Regions from separate parts of the Robertmurraya sp. FSL W8-0741 genome, predicted to be linked through region 2. Evidence: riboswitches for the same ligand, from Rfam matches in the RefSeq annotation. Region 2 holds a riboswitch; each other region holds the start of a gene.

Region 1 (6,926 bases), 1.5 Mb from region 2:
CGTGGCAATCACATCCCAAGTTGCAGTCCGCGATGAGAAGGTTTTAGACAATGGACGAGCATGATAGGGCTTTCTTGTTCCCCAAAAAAACTTGCGATACTTAGGGTAATCTGCTTTTTTTGCACATTGTTCAATCGTCATCTCATTTTGATAGATTGGAAGCTTAAGCTTGCTATGTAAATAGGCTGCACCCCCTGTATGGTCCTCGTGATAATGTGTGATTACAACTTGTTCGAGAGTAGATTCTGCAAAAAAAGGGGTAAATTCATTGAGTAAAACTTGCGCACCTGTATCAATAAGAACACCATCCAGTTCAAAACAATAAACATTCAAATGAACATTGTGAAAAGTAACCAGTCCTTCGATATAACGGACATTGCCCTTCTCCCCCTTAATGGACCGTTTTTTTACAAACAAATAACCACCACCCTCAACTGCACCTACTTGTAAGATAACACAAAATGAATGACTATTCATTATAAATTTTCAATTTATTCAAACACTTTAATTTAATTCGCATGCCTTGATTGATGATAGTAAGGAAGATAATGTGAGGAGGAATAAAGATCGTTTTCTTTCATGATCATCGCTGTACCAACGGTTAAGACCGGCTTGCACTAAACGGCGATACACTAGCATTCAACAACAGTTTCTCAGCAATAAAAAAAGAGCATTATCATAATGCTCCTCTCATTTTGCCCAATAGTGAACGTTCTCACTTTATGGATGAATAATCAAATTTTTTCATTAGCCCTGCAGAAAACGGCAATAGCTAATCTTTAATAAGATGATCTATTTTTTCTTCGATGTATTGAGTCTCTAAAAAGTCAAGCTTTAATGCTAGATCAAGATAGACTGGACTATTTGGGCCACTTTTGTGATATAGTTCGTTCTTTTTGGAGCGAAGAACACTTATCTCTTTAAGTAATTCCGTATTTTCAAACGGAACTAAATTCTGCACTTTCATCTAAACTACACCCCGCTGAAAATTTAAATGCTTGCTTTAACAATAGAAAAAACTGTTAAAATTTCGTTTTCCTAACTATCAAAGCAACACTGATAGTAACACAGCCCAACTAGCATGTAAATAATCAACTAACGGGTCAAAAAACTGAAAATAATTTCGAAATACTATATTATCTTGTGTCAAACCTTCATAAATATAGAAAAATATAAAATATCTCCCAACTTACCGCAAAATATTAGTTATATTATAATAGCATTTCGACAAAAAATAAAAAAATTGTCAAATTACAGAACATTAAGTTAGTTGCTATTTTAGATTAACAGGTGTACAGACTGCATATAATGATTCTACTGGTGCAGAAATCTCAACCTTAACAACCTTAAATTCACTACTATGTTTGCTATTCTCTCTCTTCATGATTATTTGCTTTTCTTTCACGACCTTGTTCCTTCCCTTCTCATGTTAAATGTACACAATGCTAAGCAAAATAAGGATGAAATCCTCCCTAAAGAAGATCAACCTTATTTCGCACCGAAGATATTATATGCGAGAAGTCGTAAAAAGTGTTTCTGTCCAAAAAATCAAAAAATCTGATCTAAATAATTTCCATAGCCATTCAAAATCATGAGCCCCTGTTTTTGTAGTTCATTCCATATTTCTCGATCCAATGCATATGGATCCTTTTTTTGCAGAACATTAATTTCATGTTCTGAAAGTAACAGTTCATAATCATTGTCAACATTTCTGGCAGTCCAAAGATAATTCTCCAATTTCATGATCATGACTTTATAAGAATTATCCCATTCCTGCAATTGACGCTCGATTGTTTTCGATACATGTATTAAAAAATCCTCTTCATTAAAATACTTTGCCATATAACTTCTTGCAGCCCCACTAATATTCATACAATTCATCTCCTTTGACGGTCACAAAAAAACTCCTTTTGCATTGGATACAAAAGGAGTTTTTACCGTTTTATCATCCAAAGCTTCTGCTTTGCTGGTTGGAGCACCTTGCATACATACAGGTTGCTGTGACGTCTTAGAGCCAGTTCTCTCGGTCACTCTTGATAACTATTTAATTTGCTTTTATTATAGACGAAATAATGCATGAATTTCAATTATTTTCGCTTGAAATCATATTCAATTGCCAAGAAATGAATTCTGGTCGCAGTGCGGAAGCAAAAATTACTGTTGAAAAAAATTCATGAAAATGGCTTCCTTATAGCAAAATAAAGAATATGAATACATTAAAAAAACTGCTTAATCTGAAATGGATAGTTATTATGCTCATTTTGTTTATTCCAGCTACCCCATCTTTCAGTCGCACCCATGACATCAACACGAAAATGATCTATACGTATGAAGCTTTAACGGAAGACTTATATAAGCTTTCGGAGCTCTACCCAGACATGCTTACTTACAAAGCACTTGCCACCACTACCTACGGAAGAAAAGTATGGGCAGTTAAATTAGGACATGGCAAACGAAACATTTTGATACATGGTGCTCACCATGCCAGAGAGTGGATGACCAGTGCTCTATTAATGAAAATGCTTCAAACGTATTTAACAGCATACGAAAATAATCAAGCTATAAATGATTTCAGTCCCAATATCTTGAATCAAGTATCGATTTGGTTTGTCCCTATGGTGAATCCTGACGGAGTAACGTTGCAACAATTTGGACTCCATGCCTTCCCTGCTAATATTCATTGGAGTCTCGTAGAGATGAATGAAGGCTCAATTCATTTTGTTCGTTGGAAAGCAAATATTCACGGAATAGATCTAAACCGACAATACCCTGCTAATTGGGAAAATTTAAAAGGGGTTAATAGAAGACCTAACTATCAATTTTACAAGGGTAGAAGACCTTTGGAGGCAGTTGAAGTAAAGGCGCTTGTTGAATTCACCCGTAACATTAAACCAGAAATTGCCGTTTCTTATCATTCATCTGGAAATGTGATTTTTTGGGGCTATCATCAATGGGGTCTTACCCATACAACTAATTTTACCGATGATTACTATACAATTGCTGAAAAAGTTTCGGATTTGACAAATTACGAATTGGAGGAGCCTGCTTTTCACCAACAGGGCGGCGGCTTTACCGATTGGTTTATAGAAGAATTTGAAAAGCCCGCTTTTACAATAGAAATCGGCTCTCTAGTCGAAGACAGCAGCTTACCGCTTACTGCCTTCCCGTCAATTTGGGAACACAATAAAGCAATCGGCCTGTTTCTCGCTGAAAAAACGCTGCAAAAATCCAAAGAATAGCAACAAAAAGAGCATTTAAATGCTCTTTTTGTTTGGAAAAAAATTCTCCTCGTCAATACTGTTTGAAATTAGCACTCTCTCTGGAAATGTATAAACATTCAAAGATTGACCCCTAATAAAACCAATCGTTGTAATGCCTAACTGCTCCGCTAGTTCTAAAGCTAGTTCAGTCGGTGCTGACTTAGAAAGAATAATTTCACATCCAATCTTCGCAGCTTTTATTAAAATTTCAGAAGAAACTCTGCCACTGAAAACCAAAATTTTATCTCGAATTTCAAGCTTATTTTTCATGCAATTGCCATAGATTTTATCTAAAGCGTTATGGCGGCCAATATCCATTCTCGTTAAAATAATTCCGTTTTGATCGCAAAGTGCCGCATTGTGTACTCCCCCTGTTTGTTGAAAAACTATCGCAGCTTCCTCCATTTTAGCCATAAGGTGAAACACTTTTTCAATTGATAACTTTACTTGGAATTTGTTTATTCTTTTGCTTGTTAACGCATCATGTGCAAAGACGAAGCTCTGCCTGCTCCCCCCACAGCAAGAATTAATATAGCGTTTATTTTGCAGCTTTTCATAAAAGGGGTTTATTCGCTTCGTTTTAACATGGGCATAGCCTTCATTTTCTTGAATCCACAATTCATCAATATCTTCAATTTTTTTGATCACTCCTTCTGAAGCAAGAAAACCGAGCGTTAATTCCTCCAAGTTCTCTGGTGAACAAACTAAAGTAGTCCATTCTTTTCCATTTATTTTGATCGTTAAAGGGTACTCTGTTACAACCGCCTCATCTTTAACAACTATTCTTCCGTTTTGAAAGCGCATCGTCCTGCGCATGGTTGCGATCGGCTTCATATCATCGTCCTTTCGTTCATCGCTTTTATTCCATTGGCTCGTATAGATGAAATTTTCGATCCTGTTGACAAGCCTCGCAAACATGCAGATAGCCCATTTCTATTTTGTCACTATCCTTTTCAGTAGGGCTCCATTCTTCCTCAATTCCACAGACTTCACATACTCTCATTTCATATCCTCCCACTCATCATTTCGAGACTCCAAAACCAGAATCAATAATAGCTTGTTCAAAATCATGCAAGGAAGCAGCGTTCTCGTCAAAACTTATGATCGCTTCCTGACTGTGGAAACGAACTTCAGCATTTCGAACCCCCCATACCTCATGTAAGGCCTGAAGAACCTTGTCTGCATCAACTTGAGAGCTCACACCTTGCAGATTTATTTTGCTTGTTTCCATCGTAACCCCCCTCACTAATTCACTTTATCATTCTCTCGTTTGAACGCTTCGCCCATTCCATGCAAAAATTCAGTAAGTGTTGTGAGCGACAACAACACTTCTGGCTCTCTTAAACTTGAAGCCAATTTAAGCAAACCTTTCTGCTCTCCTGTCTGAGCGACATCGAGCATACGATCAAAGCCAAGATTTAACCCATTTAAAAGGGCTTGCAATTGCTCGGGATGAATTGAGCCTGCAAACTGAATCACAGTCATTCCGTTTTTGATGATATTATGAACACCCGGCTGATTCGCTTGCTGGATAGCGATCGCTCCAATATCTTCGCGCTGTTCCAGCATTGACTTTGCTGCTTCTAGCACACCCATTTCATGCAAGCCCTCAACAATGTCAAGGAACATCATTAACGCATCCTGGTTTGCAATGATGGCTTGAAGTAAATCTGCGAGCGATTCCTTTTGCACCTCTTCAGGATTTGGACTGCTTTTGTTAATTTGCCTGATCGCTTTCGCCATACTGCTCTCCCTCCAGTAACTCTGGTATTGGTGTAAAATCAAGCCTGCTCCATTTGTCCTCCACCTTTACGCTAAGTTGAGGAATACGATTGCCAAAACGATGATTTACTTTCGGCAATGGCGGCTCACCCTTTTCCTCTAACACATCCATTTTTACACCCATTTCCTTATAGTTTGGTGTATGAGTGATTTTATCGTGATAGCTACTCGTTAAGCGATTAACTGCTTCATAATCTTCACTGGAGTTCATTGTCAAATAAATTTCATTACCTTTCACCCGGTCCGTCACCATAACCCTTACTTTTACTTGACCATATGGAGAAGTCAAACGAACTAAAGAACCGTCCTCAAGTCCCCTTTCCTGAGCCAACTCTGCTGACACATCAAGCCATGGACTCGGAACCTTATAGGTTAATCCTTCTGAACGATACGTCATATTTCCTTCATGGAAATGCTCAAGCAGACGCCCATTATTTAAATGAAGGTCATATTCTTCTCCTGCCCTAAACGGAGGCGTCCACTCAACAGGATATAATCTTGCCTTCCCGTCTGGAAAATAGAAGCGCTCTTCGTATAAAAGCGGAGTATCTTTTCCATCTTTTTTTACCGGCCAAACTAAGCTATTCCATCCCTCTAGCCGTTCATAGTTCACTCCAGCAAAGATTGGTGCCAGCGATGCAGCTTCTGCCATAATTTCACCTGGGTCCTTATAATTCCAATTGGCTCCGAGACGATTGGCAAGTTCTTGAAAAATAAGCCAATCCGGCTTTGAATCCCCAAGTGGCTCGAAAACTTTATGAAAACGTTGAATTCTTCGCTCCGTATTTGTAAAGGTGCCGTCCTTTTCAAGACTCGGCGCTGCCGGCAGTACAACATCGGCAAATTGTGCTGTTTTGGAAAAAAAGATATCTTGGACAACAAAAAATGCTAATTTTTCAAATGCATCTTGGACGTGATTGGAATTGGAATCAACAATTGCCATATCTTCACCAAATAAGTACATTGCTTTTATTTTTCCTTCCTGAATGCCTTCAACCATCTGATGATTGTTCATCCCCGGTTTTTCTGGCAAAGACACACCCCAAGCTTTCTCGTAGCGTTCTCTGACATCCTTATCCTGAACTGGTTCATAGCCGGGATACCAGGCCGGCATTGTACCAAAATCACAAGCGCCCTGAACATTGTTATGACCTCTTAACGGATATGCTCCTGTTCCTTCACGGCCATAGTTTCCTGTTACAAGCAATAAATTTGAAATTGCCGTACTTCCATCTGATCCACCTAAATGCTGAGTAATTCCCATTGCCCATAATATACAAACTGATTTTGCTTCATGAATCATCTCTGCTACTTGAATGATTTCTGCCTTAGACAAGCCTGTTGTTTCCTCAGCATATTCCAATGTGAATTTTTCCAAAGAAGCTTTATATTTTTCAACATCATTAACGCGTGAATGTAAAAATCCTTTATCCTCCCAGCCTTGCTCAATCATATATTTCGTGACTGTGGAAAGCCAAACAAGGTCTGTGCTCGGTTTCGGATGAATATGTAAATTTGCCCGTTCAGCCAGCTCGTGCTTGCGAATATCTGCAACGATGATTTTTTGACCGTGAAGCTTATGCGCTCTCTTTATTCTGGTCGCAAGCACTGGATGTGATTCAGCCGGATTCGCTCCGATGACGATGATTAGTTCCGATTTTTCAATGTCTCGAATTGTTCCAGAATCTCCACCAATGCCAACCGTACGCATAAGGCCTGTTGTCGCAGGAGACTGACAATAGCGCGAGCAATTATCAATATTATTTGTTCCCATAATGGAACGGGCGAATTTTTGGAAAATATAATTTTCTTCGTTTGAACATTTCGATGAAGCGATATATCCAATAGAATCTGCTCCATGTTCACCCTTAATTTCCTTTAATT
Region 2 (6,926 bases):
TGCTCCACCATTTAAGAACGCTGCATGAAGCGCGGTTAATTTATGTTCATCAACCTTGACTCCATCGTTCATGAAATACTGCTGTAAAAGGTCTCCATGCTCTCTAGCAGCAGTAAAGATATCAACAAAAATTACGCCTTTTTCTTGCAGTTCCTTCGATACAGAAAGAATGGAAGGACGATTATTTCGTTGAATGTATAAATTCTGATCTCCTGACTCAATGTCAACTAGTACTCGCACATCTTCTGGAAGATCATTTAATGAAGCGAAATCATCACTTTTCACAATATGTTTTTCAAATTGTGTAAAGTTCCATTTATCAATTTTTGTTTTATCAGGTCTAGGGAGAGGAAGTGCATCCACTTTCTCAAGTGCCTCTAGACGAAGAGTCGTTAACCAAGCTGGTTCTCCCATTTCCCGAGAGAAAGAGCTAACATACTCTTTATCAAATGGTAATTTTATTTCAGTAGTCATTGCGATCCTCCTAACACTTATGCTTCTTGCCCAACAGTTTCGTCTTCAATGCCAAGTTCTTTTTTGATCCAGTCATATCCCTCTGCTTCTAAACGCTGTGCAAGCTCAGGACCACCAGATTTAACAACGCGACCTTGCATCATTACATGGACATGGTCAGGAGTAATGTAGTTCAATAGACGTTGATAGTGAGTGATAATTAAGCAGCCAAAATCAGGGTTGCGCATTTCGTTGATTCCTTTTGAAACAACTTTTAATGCATCGATATCAAGACCTGAGTCAATTTCGTCAAGAATCGCGATTTTTGGCTCAATCATCATTAATTGGAGAATTTCATTGCGCTTTTTCTCCCCGCCAGAGAAGCCTTCGTTTAAATAACGCTGAGCCATATCTGGGTCCATTTCAAGGAATTCCATTTGTGAATCCATTTTGCGAATAAATTTCATTAACGAAATTTCATCGCCTTCTTCACGGCGAGCGTTAATAGCTGAACGCAAGAAGTCTGCATTTGTAACACCACTAATTTCACTTGGGTATTGCATTGCGAGGAAAAGACCAGCTTTAGCACGCTCATCTACTTCCATTTCTAATACATCTTCCCCATCTAATGTGATGCTGCCTTGAGTTACTTCATACTTTGGATGACCCATAATCGCAGATGATAAAGTAGATTTACCAGTCCCGTTTGGTCCCATGATTGCGTGGATTTCTCCACCCTTCACTTCAAGGTTTACTCCTTTTAATATCTCTTTACCCTCAATTGAAACATGAAGGTCTTTAATTGTTAAAGTAGATCCTGCCATAATAATACCTCCGTAATATAAAAAAAGATTTTATCCTCGCTGGCCAAGGCCAATCGTTGATTCTCATTTTATTCTCATTACAATCTTATAACAAATGAAAAGTGTTAGCAACTCTTTAGCAGTGTTAAAACATAGCAAAATATATCATAAAAATTTTTATCTAGTTCCCACATAGACACAGCACAGTCTCCATAATAAGGATTTATGTTTAACGGTTGTTATAAAATTTGTTCAATATATTTTTTTCCGTAACCTTCCCATGTATGTATTGATGTTCTAAGTGAGAATGAACATCATTTTTAATTAGGTTAGAAAGGGAATATTTGTTTTAATTTGTGCAAACGATTTAGGCATATTTGCGACACCTTTATTGAGGCTGCTGTCTGGCAATTCGGACTAATTTGTATTGTATAATGGCCGCGAATAGTATGTGGGACAGAGCTGTCTTCTTTTTGACGTTCTTTGTCCTCATGAACCCTCTATGAGGACACACTTGGCCCTTTTTTCTGTTCTTTGTCTGCATGAACTCCTAATCAGGAATATCCTCCTCTCATGCACAGCGTTTATCTTCATGGCAGGACTTTTGAATCATCCGGAAACCATTTCGCCGGGATGCTTAACCTTATTTTGCTTCCAATAAGCTCAAGATAAGCTGCTTGTCCATATGACAGTTCGGCAAAACCAATGCATATGACAAAAACCAGTGTAGCTAAAACACTGGTTTTTTGTTTTTCTTCCTTATTATATTATATACTTGCTTCAAATCGTGCTGAGCTATAAATTACCTTAATTGATTTCTAGTTAAATCTGCTACAAGACGCTGACTTTGAATGTATTCCTGTTCACGCCGTCTTTCAACCCGCATTCTCACTTCATGCTTTCGGCAATAGGTAGCATAGCAAACATTGTGGGCTCCGTGCATCGCTTTTTCCATTTCACTCGTATAATTCATCTGAAGTACCATCATTTTGGTTTCGCCCCCTTTTTCAGGGAGATATGAAAATAACTAATAATATCCTTCCTTTCGTGTTTTGTCACATAAGGCAAGCGATTTACTACGTGTTTAATGTTAGCACCACTCAGGTTATAACTCAAAATGGAAATTCAAGCATATTTCCCTTTGAATAGCAATATTCAGGAATAAGCGTCGAAACTTGTTAACTTTTCTTACAATTCAACCAGTATCCTTTAAAATAAATGATATCTTCACACCATTCTAATTGTAGACTTTACTCACCACATCAATGATAAAAACAACATAGTTTTGCAGGCTTGCTTGCTCAACATAGGATGATGATCGCTCAATCCCCAAAAATCAACAGCTGGAGATTTTCGGAACATCGAAAACAGTTTGTTCCTAGGATTCATACTCACTTCCGCACAAACAATTAAGTTGCAAAAATCCAATTACCAATATTTTTTAGATTTTACTGCATACGCTAAGCGTAGATGCACCCATTAAATAGTTATCCACAATAAATAAGCTTAGTAGACGACATTGAAAAACCAGCTCCAAAAATGGAACTGGTTTTCTCATGATTATTCAGACACTGGAACAACTGCACCTTCATATTGTTCTAAAATAAAGTTTTGGATCTCTTCTGAACGAAGTACTTCAACAAGCTTTTTAATCGCTTCTTTATTTTCATCTCCACTGCGAACAGCAATAACATTCACATATGGTGAATCACTTTCTTCAATTGCAATTGAATCTTCAAGTGGATTTAATCCAGCATCGATTGCATAGTTGGAATTTATAAGAACAGCGTCACCTTCATCGTTATTATAAATTTGTGGCAAAAGAGATGCTTCATATTCTGTATCAAATTGTAAGTTCTTCGGATTATCGACAATATCATCAATGGTTGCTGCTGTTTTTTCAATACCTTCTTTAAGAGTAATCAAGCCTTCTTTTTCAAGAAGTGATAAAATACGACCATGATCTGGGACAGAACTACTAATAATAATATGTGCTTCATCAGGTAAAGCATCTAAGCTATCATATTTCTTTGAATACACACCGATAGGTTCGATATGAATTCCACCTGCATTAACGAAATCATAGCCATGCTCTTCAATTTGCGCATTCAAATACGGAATATGTTGGAAGTAATTCGCATCTAAGTCCCCACCCGCTAATGCTTGGTTGGGAAGAACATAATCTTGGAACGTTTCGATTTGAAGTTCAATTCCTTCTTCCGCTAAAATTGGCTTCGCTTTTTCTAAAATTTCAGCATGTGGAACATTTGATGCTCCTACAACAAGGGTAGTCGTTTCTTCAGTTTCAGTTTCGGCCCCTTCTCCATCTGCATTGCCGCCATCTTCAGCATCATTATTCGTGCTTCCGCATGCAGCTAAAAATAAAATTAGTGCAAAAGATGCAAAAATAGCTAACCATTTTTTCATAGTAAACACTCCTTATCGTTTATCTAATTTATTTGTTATGACATCTCCAATAAATTGGATGACAAATACAATGATTAAAATAATAATCGTTGCCATTAACGTAACATCACTTCTTGAACGTTGGAATCCTTCCAAGTAAGCAAGGTTTCCGAGTCCACCAGCTCCGATAACTCCAGCCATTGCTGTATAGCCGACTAGAGCAATCGCAGTCACCGTAATACCGGAAACGAGCGCTGGCATTGATTCAGGCAGCAATACCTTCCAAATAATCGTGCTTGTTTTAGCCCCCATCGATCGAGCCGCCTCAATAACCCCTTTATCAATTTCCCTTAAGCCAATTTCAACCATTCTTGCGTAAAAGGGAGCAGCTCCAACAATTAATGCTGGCAAGGCAGCATTTTCCCCAATCATTGTACCAAGCAAGAATTTCGTAATGGGGATAAGGAGAACAATCAGAATAATAAAAGGAATCGATCTAAATACATTAACAAAAGCACTAATAATTTTATTCACAAATGCATTTTCCCAAATATTTCCCTTAGCTGTTAAAAAGAGTAATAAACCTAGTATAATGCCGATAATAAAGGTTGCAACTACCGAAATCCCTGTCATATAAAGCGTTTCTACTGTTGCTTCCCACATTTTATCCCATTTCACATTTGGAAAGAGCTCATTTATCATGTTTTATCACCTCTACTCCAACCTGCTGGGACGTAATAAAATCAATTGCTTTTGAAGTTTCTGAAGCCTCTCCGTCAATATGGATAAACAATGTACCATATGAGCCGTTTTGCGTTTGAGAAATCTTGCCTTGCAAAATATTAACGGTCACTTCGAAATTACGAATAAGATTTGTAATTAATGGCTGTTCTGCAGACTCACCAACAAACCCTAATTGGATTACCGTACCTTGAGGGTAACGTTCAAGTAAATGCTCAATCGTTTCTTTCGTTTCTTCTGGCTCTGTCACCTGCGAAACAAACCGCTTCGTAATTTTCTGCTGCGGGTTTTTGAATACTTCTAACACCTTCCCGGTCTCAACCACTTTCCCATCTTCCATAACAGCAACCCGATGACAAATCTTGCGAATCACATGCATTTCATGAGTAATGAGAACAATCGTTAAACCTAAACGTTTATTAATATCGACCAAGAGCTCTAAAATGGAATCTGTTGTTTGTGGATCGAGTGCAGAAGTCGCTTCGTCACAAAGCAGCACTTTAGGATTGTTCGCCAATGCACGTGCAATTCCCACCCTTTGCTTTTGACCACCACTTAGCTGTGAGGGATAAGCATCCTCTCGACCTTCAAGACCAACAAGCTTAATCAATTCATCCACTCTTTTAAGTCTGATATTCTTTGGAATACCGGCAATTTCCAATGGGAAAGCAATATTCTCGCGAACTGTTCTAGACCAAAGTAAATTAAAATGCTGGAAAATCATGCTGATTTCTTGGCGAGCCTTGCGCAGTTCTTGACCTTTAATTTGCGACACTTGTTTATCAGCAACAGTGACAGAGCCCGCCGTTGGAATTTCCAAACCGTTAAGCATTCTTATCAGTGTACTTTTTCCCGCACCGCTATAACCAATTACGCCAAAAATTTCACCTGCATTTATTTCCATGCTGACATCATCGACAGCTACAACTTTTCCTTTGAGAGAAGAGTACACTTTTTTCACATTTTGTATGGAAATCAAATATTATTCACCTACTTTTAAATCCTATTATTCTTATGAGATAACCAAGTTTTATAAACACTGGCAACTATGCCATTCATAGCTTTAGCTCACAAGCGTTTTTCATTCATAAGAACATGCTGTTCCAACATAGAAATAATTTTCGTCTCCAAACTACATAAAAATGCCTTCCTGCAGACAAGCAGAAAGGCATGCGTTATAAAATGTCCTTTCTCTCATCTATCAAAGCAATGCTTTGTGTGAATTGGCACCATTTCAATCACTTGACGGTTGCCGGGCTTCATCGGGCACATCCCTCCACCTCTCTTGATAAGAGCACACTATTAAATTCCATGTTGAATATGGGTGTTATCATAACATGTAATAACGAACATGTCAATGAAAATATTAAACACTCGAATGGATTCCCCAATCCTCTAAGAAGTGTTAACAGTTAAGTCAATTGATTATTTGAAAGCCTTTGGTCTCTTTTCGATATAGTTTGGAATTGCTAGACGAAATAAAGATTCTAATAATAAAGCGGTTCTCAAACTCCCCTGCCAATCTACTTCTTGGGCTGCAATTGCTTTTCTCAATTTCAAATTTCCCGTTATAATTGCTTCCATAACTTGTTTTTTACCCATTATAAAAACGTTAGCGGCATTCCTTTCGTCCTCATAAATCCGCAGCACTCCATCTTCAATTTGTAAAATCGCTTGTTCTTCATCAGCAATCAATTGAACAGATATTGTTTTATGTAATAAAGGGGTTAAGTGACTTCTTTCATTTACTTCATCAACCAATATACGAAGCAATTCCAGCAATGGTAGCCCTCCTATATGAAAATAATTTCATTTCTTTTACTTGAACTATTTCGATTCAAGAAGAAAAACCCCTTTAAAATTGATTCGACAAATACCAGCATACACCTCACATCAATATCAATTTAAGCGACTGTACTGAAAATACAACGTTTTTATGTAAAAATTTCCCGAGAAATATGTTGGTTATTGTGATTGAGCCGATTTTGCTGTCGAAGCACCAGCTGGACGATTTATGCTTTTAAAAACAGTAAGGAAATAAATAGAGCCAATTAAATAAAGAGACGCTGTGATCGTAAAGACTATTGCATACCCCCAATACGCTCCATACATGATCACAATTCCAGTTGAGACGGGTCCCATCACGGCCCATCCAAGATTGAAAACCATTTGATTTATCGAATTCGCTAAGCCTTTTACAGAATCATTAACCTTCGACATCATCAGCGACGTTTGAATCGGATTTCCCGCATTCATCAACGCCTGCCGAAACAGAAAACCAATTGCTGCTAATGTTAAATTTTCAGTGTATGCTGTAAGTAAAAGAAAAGGTAAAGATGATAATTGAAGAATAACAACTGCTTTTACCTCTCCAAACTTTTTAACCATCATTGGTCCTATGATCATCGCGACTGCTGTAGCAGCTTGGCCTAATGAAATAATTATCCCGATGATTGAGTTTGAAGCCATAAATCTATCTGCAAAATACAAGTTCAAATAAGGGATAACAAGCCCTGCTCCAAT
Region 3 (6,926 bases), 260 kb from region 2:
AGCACCAAGTGTGCCTTTTTGGAGCTTTACTTTAATGATTATTTCTGTTTTTAATTTTTTCCCGAATCCTAAGCTTATGAGGATCACAAATCCAAACTTTCAATTCCCTGACCCTCAGTCCAATCATTATAATCAAGAAATAATGGACCAATTTGACGACGGTGAAAAATATGTCATCTTAAAAAGCTTGCTTAAAGTATATTCAGTTTTAATTTGGGGTCTTGTTATTTTAGCATCCGGTCTCATGTACTATTCTATTTTTAGCGGAAACTCTCAATTAATAAGTATCATCGGCATCGGCATTCTACTAATTCTTATACAAATAAGCTACACCACTAGCCTAAAGCCAAATAAACTGAAATAATTTTGGAAAGCATTCTCAAAGGAATCATCATGAAAGCTCAATACAAAATATGGAAAAAATGATATACTTAGATTTATGTAAATTCACGCTGTAAACAGAACTACTTGTTCAACTATCGGGTAGATTTGTTTAAAGAAAGGAGGAGCCTGTTTGTATTTATACCATATGTTCATTCATAATGAGTTCGGAGAAAATATAAGTCCGGAAAAGGTTTTAAAAGAAGGATTAACGCATAAGACAGCAACAAGATGGTATTCAAGGGGAGCTAATTTCTTTCCAGAACTAACGGAGCGTTACAGACCAATGAATTTACCAAAATGGATTGATTTTAAAGTAGCCTTCGGTGCAGATTTGGAACCATACGAAAAACCCTATTATCGTTTTCCAGTGTTTAGCGATAAGATCTTAGTTTTTAACTTCGATATATCAAGTGAATTATTTGCTTATCTGGAAGATAGATATGATGGGGGTAGCGGGTTCCTTGTTGAAGGATTACCATCAAAGGAGGAGTTAATGAAACAGTATTGGAAAAGTATGATGACTCTGTCTGACTATTTAAAGCACAAACCTTTTAATAAACCTGAACTTTATATTTTTGAACAAGTTCCTGCAAAGTTAATTGACTATATTGAGTAATATCAGCTTTAAACTTTGACAGAGCGATTAAAAAAACTACAGACAAACTTGATTATCGAGTTTGTCTGCAGTCTGAAAGGAACTAAAGAGAATTCTGTCCCCTCTTTTTAACCCTTTAATGCCTGCTCACGCAAAGCATCAGCTTTATCTGTACGCTCCCACGGAAGATCGATGTCTGTACGACCAAAATGCCCGTAAGCAGCTGTTTGCTTGTAAATCGGACGGCGTAAATCCAACATCTTAATGATGCCTGCAGGACGTAAATCGAAGTTATGGCGAACCACTTCTACTAAAATATTTTCGTCTACTTTCCCTGTTCCAAATGTATCGACAGCGATAGACACTGGTTGTGCGACACCAATCGCATAAGCTAGCTGTACTTCTACCTTATCAGCTAGCCCCGCTGCAACGATATTTTTCGCTACGTAACGGGCAGCATAGGCTGCAGAGCGATCCACTTTTGTCGGATCTTTACCAGAGAATGCACCGCCGCCATGACGAGCATAACCACCATAAGTATCTACAATAATTTTACGACCTGTTAAGCCTGCATCCCCTTGAGGACCCCCGATGACAAATCGTCCAGTAGGATTGATAAAATACTTTGTATTCTCATCAATTAGTTCACTAGGAACAACTGGATTAATCACATGCTCTTTAATATTGCGCTGAATTTGTTCAAGGGTAATTTCAGGATGGTGCTGTGTGGAAATGACAATGGTATCAATGCGGACCGGCTTGTTGTTTTTATCATATTCAACGGTCACTTGTGTTTTTCCATCCGGTCGAAGGTAAGGAAGAATCTCTTCTTTCCGAACTTCTGTTAGACGGCGAGATAGTTTATGGGCAAGTGAAATCGGAAGCGGCATAAGCTCCTTTGTTTCATTACAAGCAAAGCCAAACATTAATCCCTGATCACCTGCACCAATTGCTTCAATTTCTTCATCCGTCATACTGCCTTCACGTGCTTCCAAAGCTTGATCAACACCCATAGCAATATCAGGAGATTGTTCGTCAATCGATGTTAATACTGCACAAGTTTCAGAATCAAATCCGTATTTAGCACGATTATATCCAATTTCTTTTATCGTTTCACGGACAATCTTTGGAATATCTACATATGTAGAAGTAGTAATTTCTCCTGCCACTAAAACAAGTCCTGTATTGACAGAAGTTTCAGCAGCAACACGAGCATTAGCATCTTTTGCTAAGATCGCATCCAATATTGCGTCAGAAATTTGGTCACAAATTTTATCTGGATGACCTTCAGTAACTGACTCAGAAGTAAACAAACGCGCGTTTCTTGACATCTGACTTCCTCCTCATCTATAAGTACGAGGGCTTACCCCCACGCTGATACGGAACTCATTCCCTATGTAGTATGAAATAAACATGGAGTTTTTATGATGATTTTCAAGAATCCATAAAAAGGGTTGAAGAACTCATTTCATATTATGCTGCGAACGAATAATCGTTCTGCCATCTTGAAACTCATTCAATTGTTTACAATATTGAAAAGTACAAGGCGCCTTCACCACAAATTTAATGCAGCTTATATTTCTAAGGAGCTCTCCTTGCAGTCATCACCCGGCAAACTAGAGGATCTTTTTTTAGAAACGCTAAATTATGTTGGATGATAAGCCTCTTGCACTAAACACAAAAAAACCTTTCCTAAGAAGAGGAAAGGAGTACGTAAACAATTCTCGCCTTTCACTCTTATCGTTCAAGGACTTCATCCTTGCTTCAGGTTAGCACCATTGCTATCAAAACTTTCAAGGATTCAAACAGAATCTTGAACATAATAACCGGTTGCTGGGTTTCATAGGGCCTGTCCCTCCACCTACTCGGGATAAGAGAGTATCCGTTCAAGTGTAGATCATAACGAACGAGTGCATATGTGTCAACAGCTATGGAATAATTCTTTTATTTTTTTCTTTTTCATAGGAATGCTCCCTATAAGGAGCAACTTCCATCATCACATTTTTGCTTGAAAAATAAATGCCGATTTCGGGCAATCCACTTGTAAATAGGATCTCCTATTAAATGCAGAAAAGGCAAATATAATATACATGCAACGATAAATGTATACGGGCTGATAAGTAAAAGTCTTCTTATAGCTTTAAACCCCTTAAGCACTCGTTGATTTGGAAGAAGAATATGAAGCTCACTTCTCAAATCCTTTGCTGTAAATCTACCATCCTTATGAATTTCCTCAAACTCTTGTAAAGAAAGCCAAGTGACTTTTTTAAATAAATCCATTTTTCGTAACATAGTCTTTGTTCTCAAGCATAACGCACAATTTCCATCATATAATGCCTCAATTTTCAACTTTTCCATTCCCTTCCTGTTGAAGACTGAATAGATTATGATCATCGTTTTGCAAAAAGCACTCTAGTAATTTTCCTTAAACAATTGAAACTTTTTAGTTGTTCAGTGGCATTTTCCGCGAATTAGTATAGACTAATGAGATAAATGTGTTATACTAATCGTATTATGATATCGCTTTCGAGAATTACATTTTTAAACTATATTGAAAGAAGGTATTCATCAGATGAATTCAGTTAGCCTTTCTAATGAACTAAATGAATTGTTACAACAAAATAATGTTCATATCCAGCTATCTGTTCCCCAATTAGTCGAAAAAGTTTTGCGTCGAAATGAAGGAGTTCTTACTTCTACCGGTGCCATATGTGCTACTACTGGAACCTATACTGGACGTTCCCCTAAAGATAAATACATCGTGGAAGAACGTTCTTCAAAAGATAAAATTGACTGGGGCCCGATCAACCAGGCGATTTCCGAAGATTCGTTTGACTCTCTTTATACAAAAGTGCTTAATTATTTGAAAAAGAAGGATGAAGTATTTGTTTTTAAAGGCTTTGCTGGTGCCGATAAAAATTCGCAGCTTCCGATTCAAGTGATTAATGAATACGCTTGGCACAATCTATTTGCCCATCAATTATTTATTCGACCAACGAAAGATGAATTAGACACTCATCAAGCTCAATTTACTGTCATTTCAGCTCCAGATTTCAAAGCAAATCCGACTGTTGACGGAACAAAATCTGAAACCTTTATTATTATATCATTTGAGCGTAAAACTGTATTAATAGGTGGAACAGAATATGCAGGTGAAATCAAAAAATCGATCTTTTCTATTATGAATTATTTACTTCCTGAAAACGGCATTTTGCCTATGCATTGTTCTGCCAATGTAGGGCAAGAAGGAGACGTCGCCTTATTTTTTGGCCTCTCTGGTACTGGCAAAACAACTTTATCCGCTGATCCGCATCGCCGTCTCATTGGAGATGATGAACACGGCTGGTCAGCAAATGGCGTTTTTAACATTGAGGGTGGATGTTACGCAAAGTGCATTAATCTTTCTTATAAAAAAGAACCGCAAATTTTCGAAGCCATTCGGTTCGGTTCAGTGTTAGAAAATGTCATTCTTAATCCAGAAACTCGAGTAGCTGACTATGATGATGGCTCATTAACGGAAAACACCCGTGCGGCTTATCCAATTCAGGCTATTGACAATATTGTTGATCCGAGCATCGCCGGCCATCCGAATGCAATCGTCTTTTTAACTGCTGATGCATTTGGGGTGCTACCACCAATCGCAAAATTAACAAAAGAACAAGCAATGTATCATTTTCTAAGCGGCTATACTTCTAAACTGGCTGGAACAGAACGAGGAGTTACATCTCCAGAAGCGACGTTCTCTACCTGCTTTGGTTCCCCATTTCTTCCATTGCCAGCCACTCGTTATGCAGAAATGCTCGGCGAAAAAATCGATGAGCATAACGCTCAAGTGTATCTTGTTAACACAGGGTGGACTGGCGGAGAATACGGTGTGGGCAGCCGAATGAAGCTAAGCTATACAAGGGCTATGGTTCACGCAGCCCTTGAAGGGGAGTTAAACAATGTCGAAACAGTAAAAGACCATTTCTTTGGCTTAAATATCCCTCTTCACGTTCCCGGTGTACCAGATGAAGTATTGCTGCCGCATAAAACATGGACTGATCAAACTGCTTATGAAAACAAAGCGAAAGAATTAGCAGAAAAATTCAAGAAAAACTTTGAAAAATTCACAGATGTACCCGCATCTATTCGTGAACAGGGCGGACCACTTTCTTAATCACTACTAATTTTGTGACCTAAAAGCTTCTCCAACAGAGGAGCTTTTTTTATCAAATGTAATAACAACAAACAAAAAATCGTGTGCACTACTTAAACGAAGGTGAATTCCGGAAAAATCGTGATTAATTCCGGAATTTTTCTGTTTAATTCCGGAAAAATCGTGATTAATTCCGGAATTTTTCTGCTTAATTCCGGAAAAAGCAGATGTAATTCCGGAAAAATTGCATTAATTCCGGAATTTCACCCTACAATTCCGGAAAACAGAACAACCTCTGATAGAACCTCATTTGACGAATTAAACTTTAGTTGCATGTGCAAGACTCTTTATAAGAGATATCCGCAACGAAAAAAGCGATTTTTTAATTTGTAGAATTTAAAGCAATCAGTTGATAATGCAACGTCGTTTCATTATTTTCCCATTCCACTTTTTTTATTTTGGCAATTCCAATTAAATCACCTTCCATTGTTCTTCTCACTTCAATCGGAATTTCTACTGGATAAAGTCGAAACCCTTCCTTTACCAGCGTAAAAAGATTCTCCCTTACACGCATTTCGTTTCCTTTCGTCACAATCATTGTATTTAATTCCAAAGGCATACCCATCGTTTTCTCTCCTTTGCCATGTAGAACTTAATTCTTAATAAGACTTATATGTATTTTTATCTTACCATTTTCACTCTTGCTTTTTCATCCATTTCGTCAAATCTTCAACAATTTGGCGATTAACTAGTGGAGGGAAATAATGGGTGTATTCAGTAAAATACCAGCTCTCCACCCTCTTATTTAGTTCTTTTAATCTTGTTTCAAGTCGATAAGCATGTTCGACGGATACATTTTTATCCCTGGCCCCATGGATAATGAGAATAGGGGCTTCCAAGCATTCCAGTTGAAATAATGGCGTTCGATATTGGTAGCGTTCAGGATATTTACTCGGTGTCCCTCCAATTACTCTTTTCATCATTCTCCGCAGATCTTTTCTTTCCACGTAGGTAAGAAACATATCGCTTACTCCGCCCCAAGTCACTACAGAAGCCACGTTTGGAAAGGTAATTCCGGTGAAAAGGGCCATCACTCCTCCTCTAGAAAAGCCAAATACATGGATCTTGTCCACTCTTGGGTGAGCTTGAAGCAATTTAAATGCGGAGAATGCGTCCTTGCGATCATCGCCCGCAAAATCTTCATTCCCTTCTCCCCCCTGATTTCCTCTGTAGAAAGGGGCAAAAACGATAAAGCCTTCTACTGCAAATTGGACGATCCTGCTTGGACGTACTTTACCAACATTTTTGATCCCCCCGCGCAAATAGAGGAACCCTCCGTACTTTCCTCCTTCCTTCGGTTCAGCTAGCAATCCTTTCACTTTAAAACCATCTGACATGTATGTAACCGTATAGAGATCAACCTGTGGATTAGGTGAAGGAAATTTTTGTTTCGTAATAATTTGACCGTCATCCCATTGCATATGTTCAACTCCTAAAAATAGTTCGTCATTTTTGTCTAGGCATTCACACATTTTTTATCATTTCATACGATATGTTAGGCTTATAAACCTTTCATATAGATTGTTAATTACAATTTCAAATGATTCCACCTAAGGAGGTCAAAACATGAAAAAGTGGTTCAAGATAAGTTGCGCTAGTCTTTTAACAGCTATTCTTATTATAGCTCTAGCTGCTTGTAATAATGAAGAGGTTCAAACCATTCGTGTTGCTGAAGTGACGCATTCGATATTTTATGCCCCCCAATATGTAGCAATTGAAAAAGGGTTTTTTGAGGAAGAGGGATTAAAT

The links. A riboswitch is a leader RNA that binds a small molecule or an ion and turns the genes downstream of it on or off. The one in region 2 is predicted to bind S-adenosylmethionine.
Region 1: another riboswitch for S-adenosylmethionine. It lies ahead of NST02_RS13785 (hypothetical protein); the one in region 2 lies ahead of NST02_RS06305 (methionine ABC transporter ATP-binding protein).
Region 3: another riboswitch for S-adenosylmethionine. It lies ahead of metK (methionine adenosyltransferase); the one in region 2 lies ahead of NST02_RS06305 (methionine ABC transporter ATP-binding protein).

Annotation. Positions count from the first base shown of each region.
Region 1 covers NZ_JBBOQG010000001.1:2,845,973-2,852,898, forward strand. The annotation lists gene NST02_RS13775 (MBL fold metallo-hydrolase) at 1-417, opposite strand, end outside; gene NST02_RS13780 (hypothetical protein) at 773-967, opposite strand; gene NST02_RS13785 (hypothetical protein) at 1,549-1,872, opposite strand; SAM riboswitch class I at 1,940-2,043, opposite strand; gene NST02_RS13790 (M14 family metallopeptidase) at 2,208-3,239, shown strand; gene fdhD (formate dehydrogenase accessory sulfurtransferase FdhD) at 3,255-4,094, opposite strand; gene NST02_RS13800 (hypothetical protein) at 4,120-4,263, opposite strand; gene NST02_RS13805 (heavy-metal-associated domain-containing protein) at 4,282-4,491, opposite strand; gene NST02_RS13810 (DUF1641 domain-containing protein) at 4,506-5,003, opposite strand; gene fdhF (formate dehydrogenase subunit alpha) at 4,978-6,926, opposite strand, start outside.
Region 2 covers NZ_JBBOQG010000001.1:1,303,410-1,310,335, reverse strand. The annotation lists gene sufD (Fe-S cluster assembly protein SufD) at 1-474, opposite strand, end outside; gene sufC (Fe-S cluster assembly ATPase SufC) at 492-1,277, opposite strand; gene NST02_RS06320 (hypothetical protein) at 2,059-2,244, opposite strand; gene NST02_RS06315 (MetQ/NlpA family ABC transporter substrate-binding protein) at 2,817-3,683, opposite strand; gene NST02_RS06310 (methionine ABC transporter permease) at 3,696-4,364, opposite strand; gene NST02_RS06305 (methionine ABC transporter ATP-binding protein) at 4,354-5,382, opposite strand; SAM riboswitch class I at 5,595-5,698, opposite strand; gene NST02_RS06300 (SCP2 sterol-binding domain-containing protein) at 5,829-6,185, opposite strand; gene NST02_RS06295 (MFS transporter) at 6,369-6,926, opposite strand, start outside.
Region 3 covers NZ_JBBOQG010000001.1:1,558,689-1,565,614, reverse strand. The annotation lists gene NST02_RS07600 (DUF3169 family protein) at 1-364, shown strand, start outside; gene NST02_RS07595 (hypothetical protein) at 515-1,000, shown strand; gene metK (methionine adenosyltransferase) at 1,108-2,310, opposite strand; SAM riboswitch class I at 2,714-2,856, opposite strand; gene NST02_RS07585 (thiol-disulfide oxidoreductase DCC family protein) at 2,954-3,337, opposite strand; gene pckA (phosphoenolpyruvate carboxykinase (ATP)) at 3,552-5,138, shown strand; gene NST02_RS07575 (DUF2584 domain-containing protein) at 5,500-5,742, opposite strand; gene NST02_RS07570 (alpha/beta hydrolase family protein) at 5,813-6,598, opposite strand; gene NST02_RS07565 (ABC transporter substrate-binding protein) at 6,744-6,926, shown strand, end outside.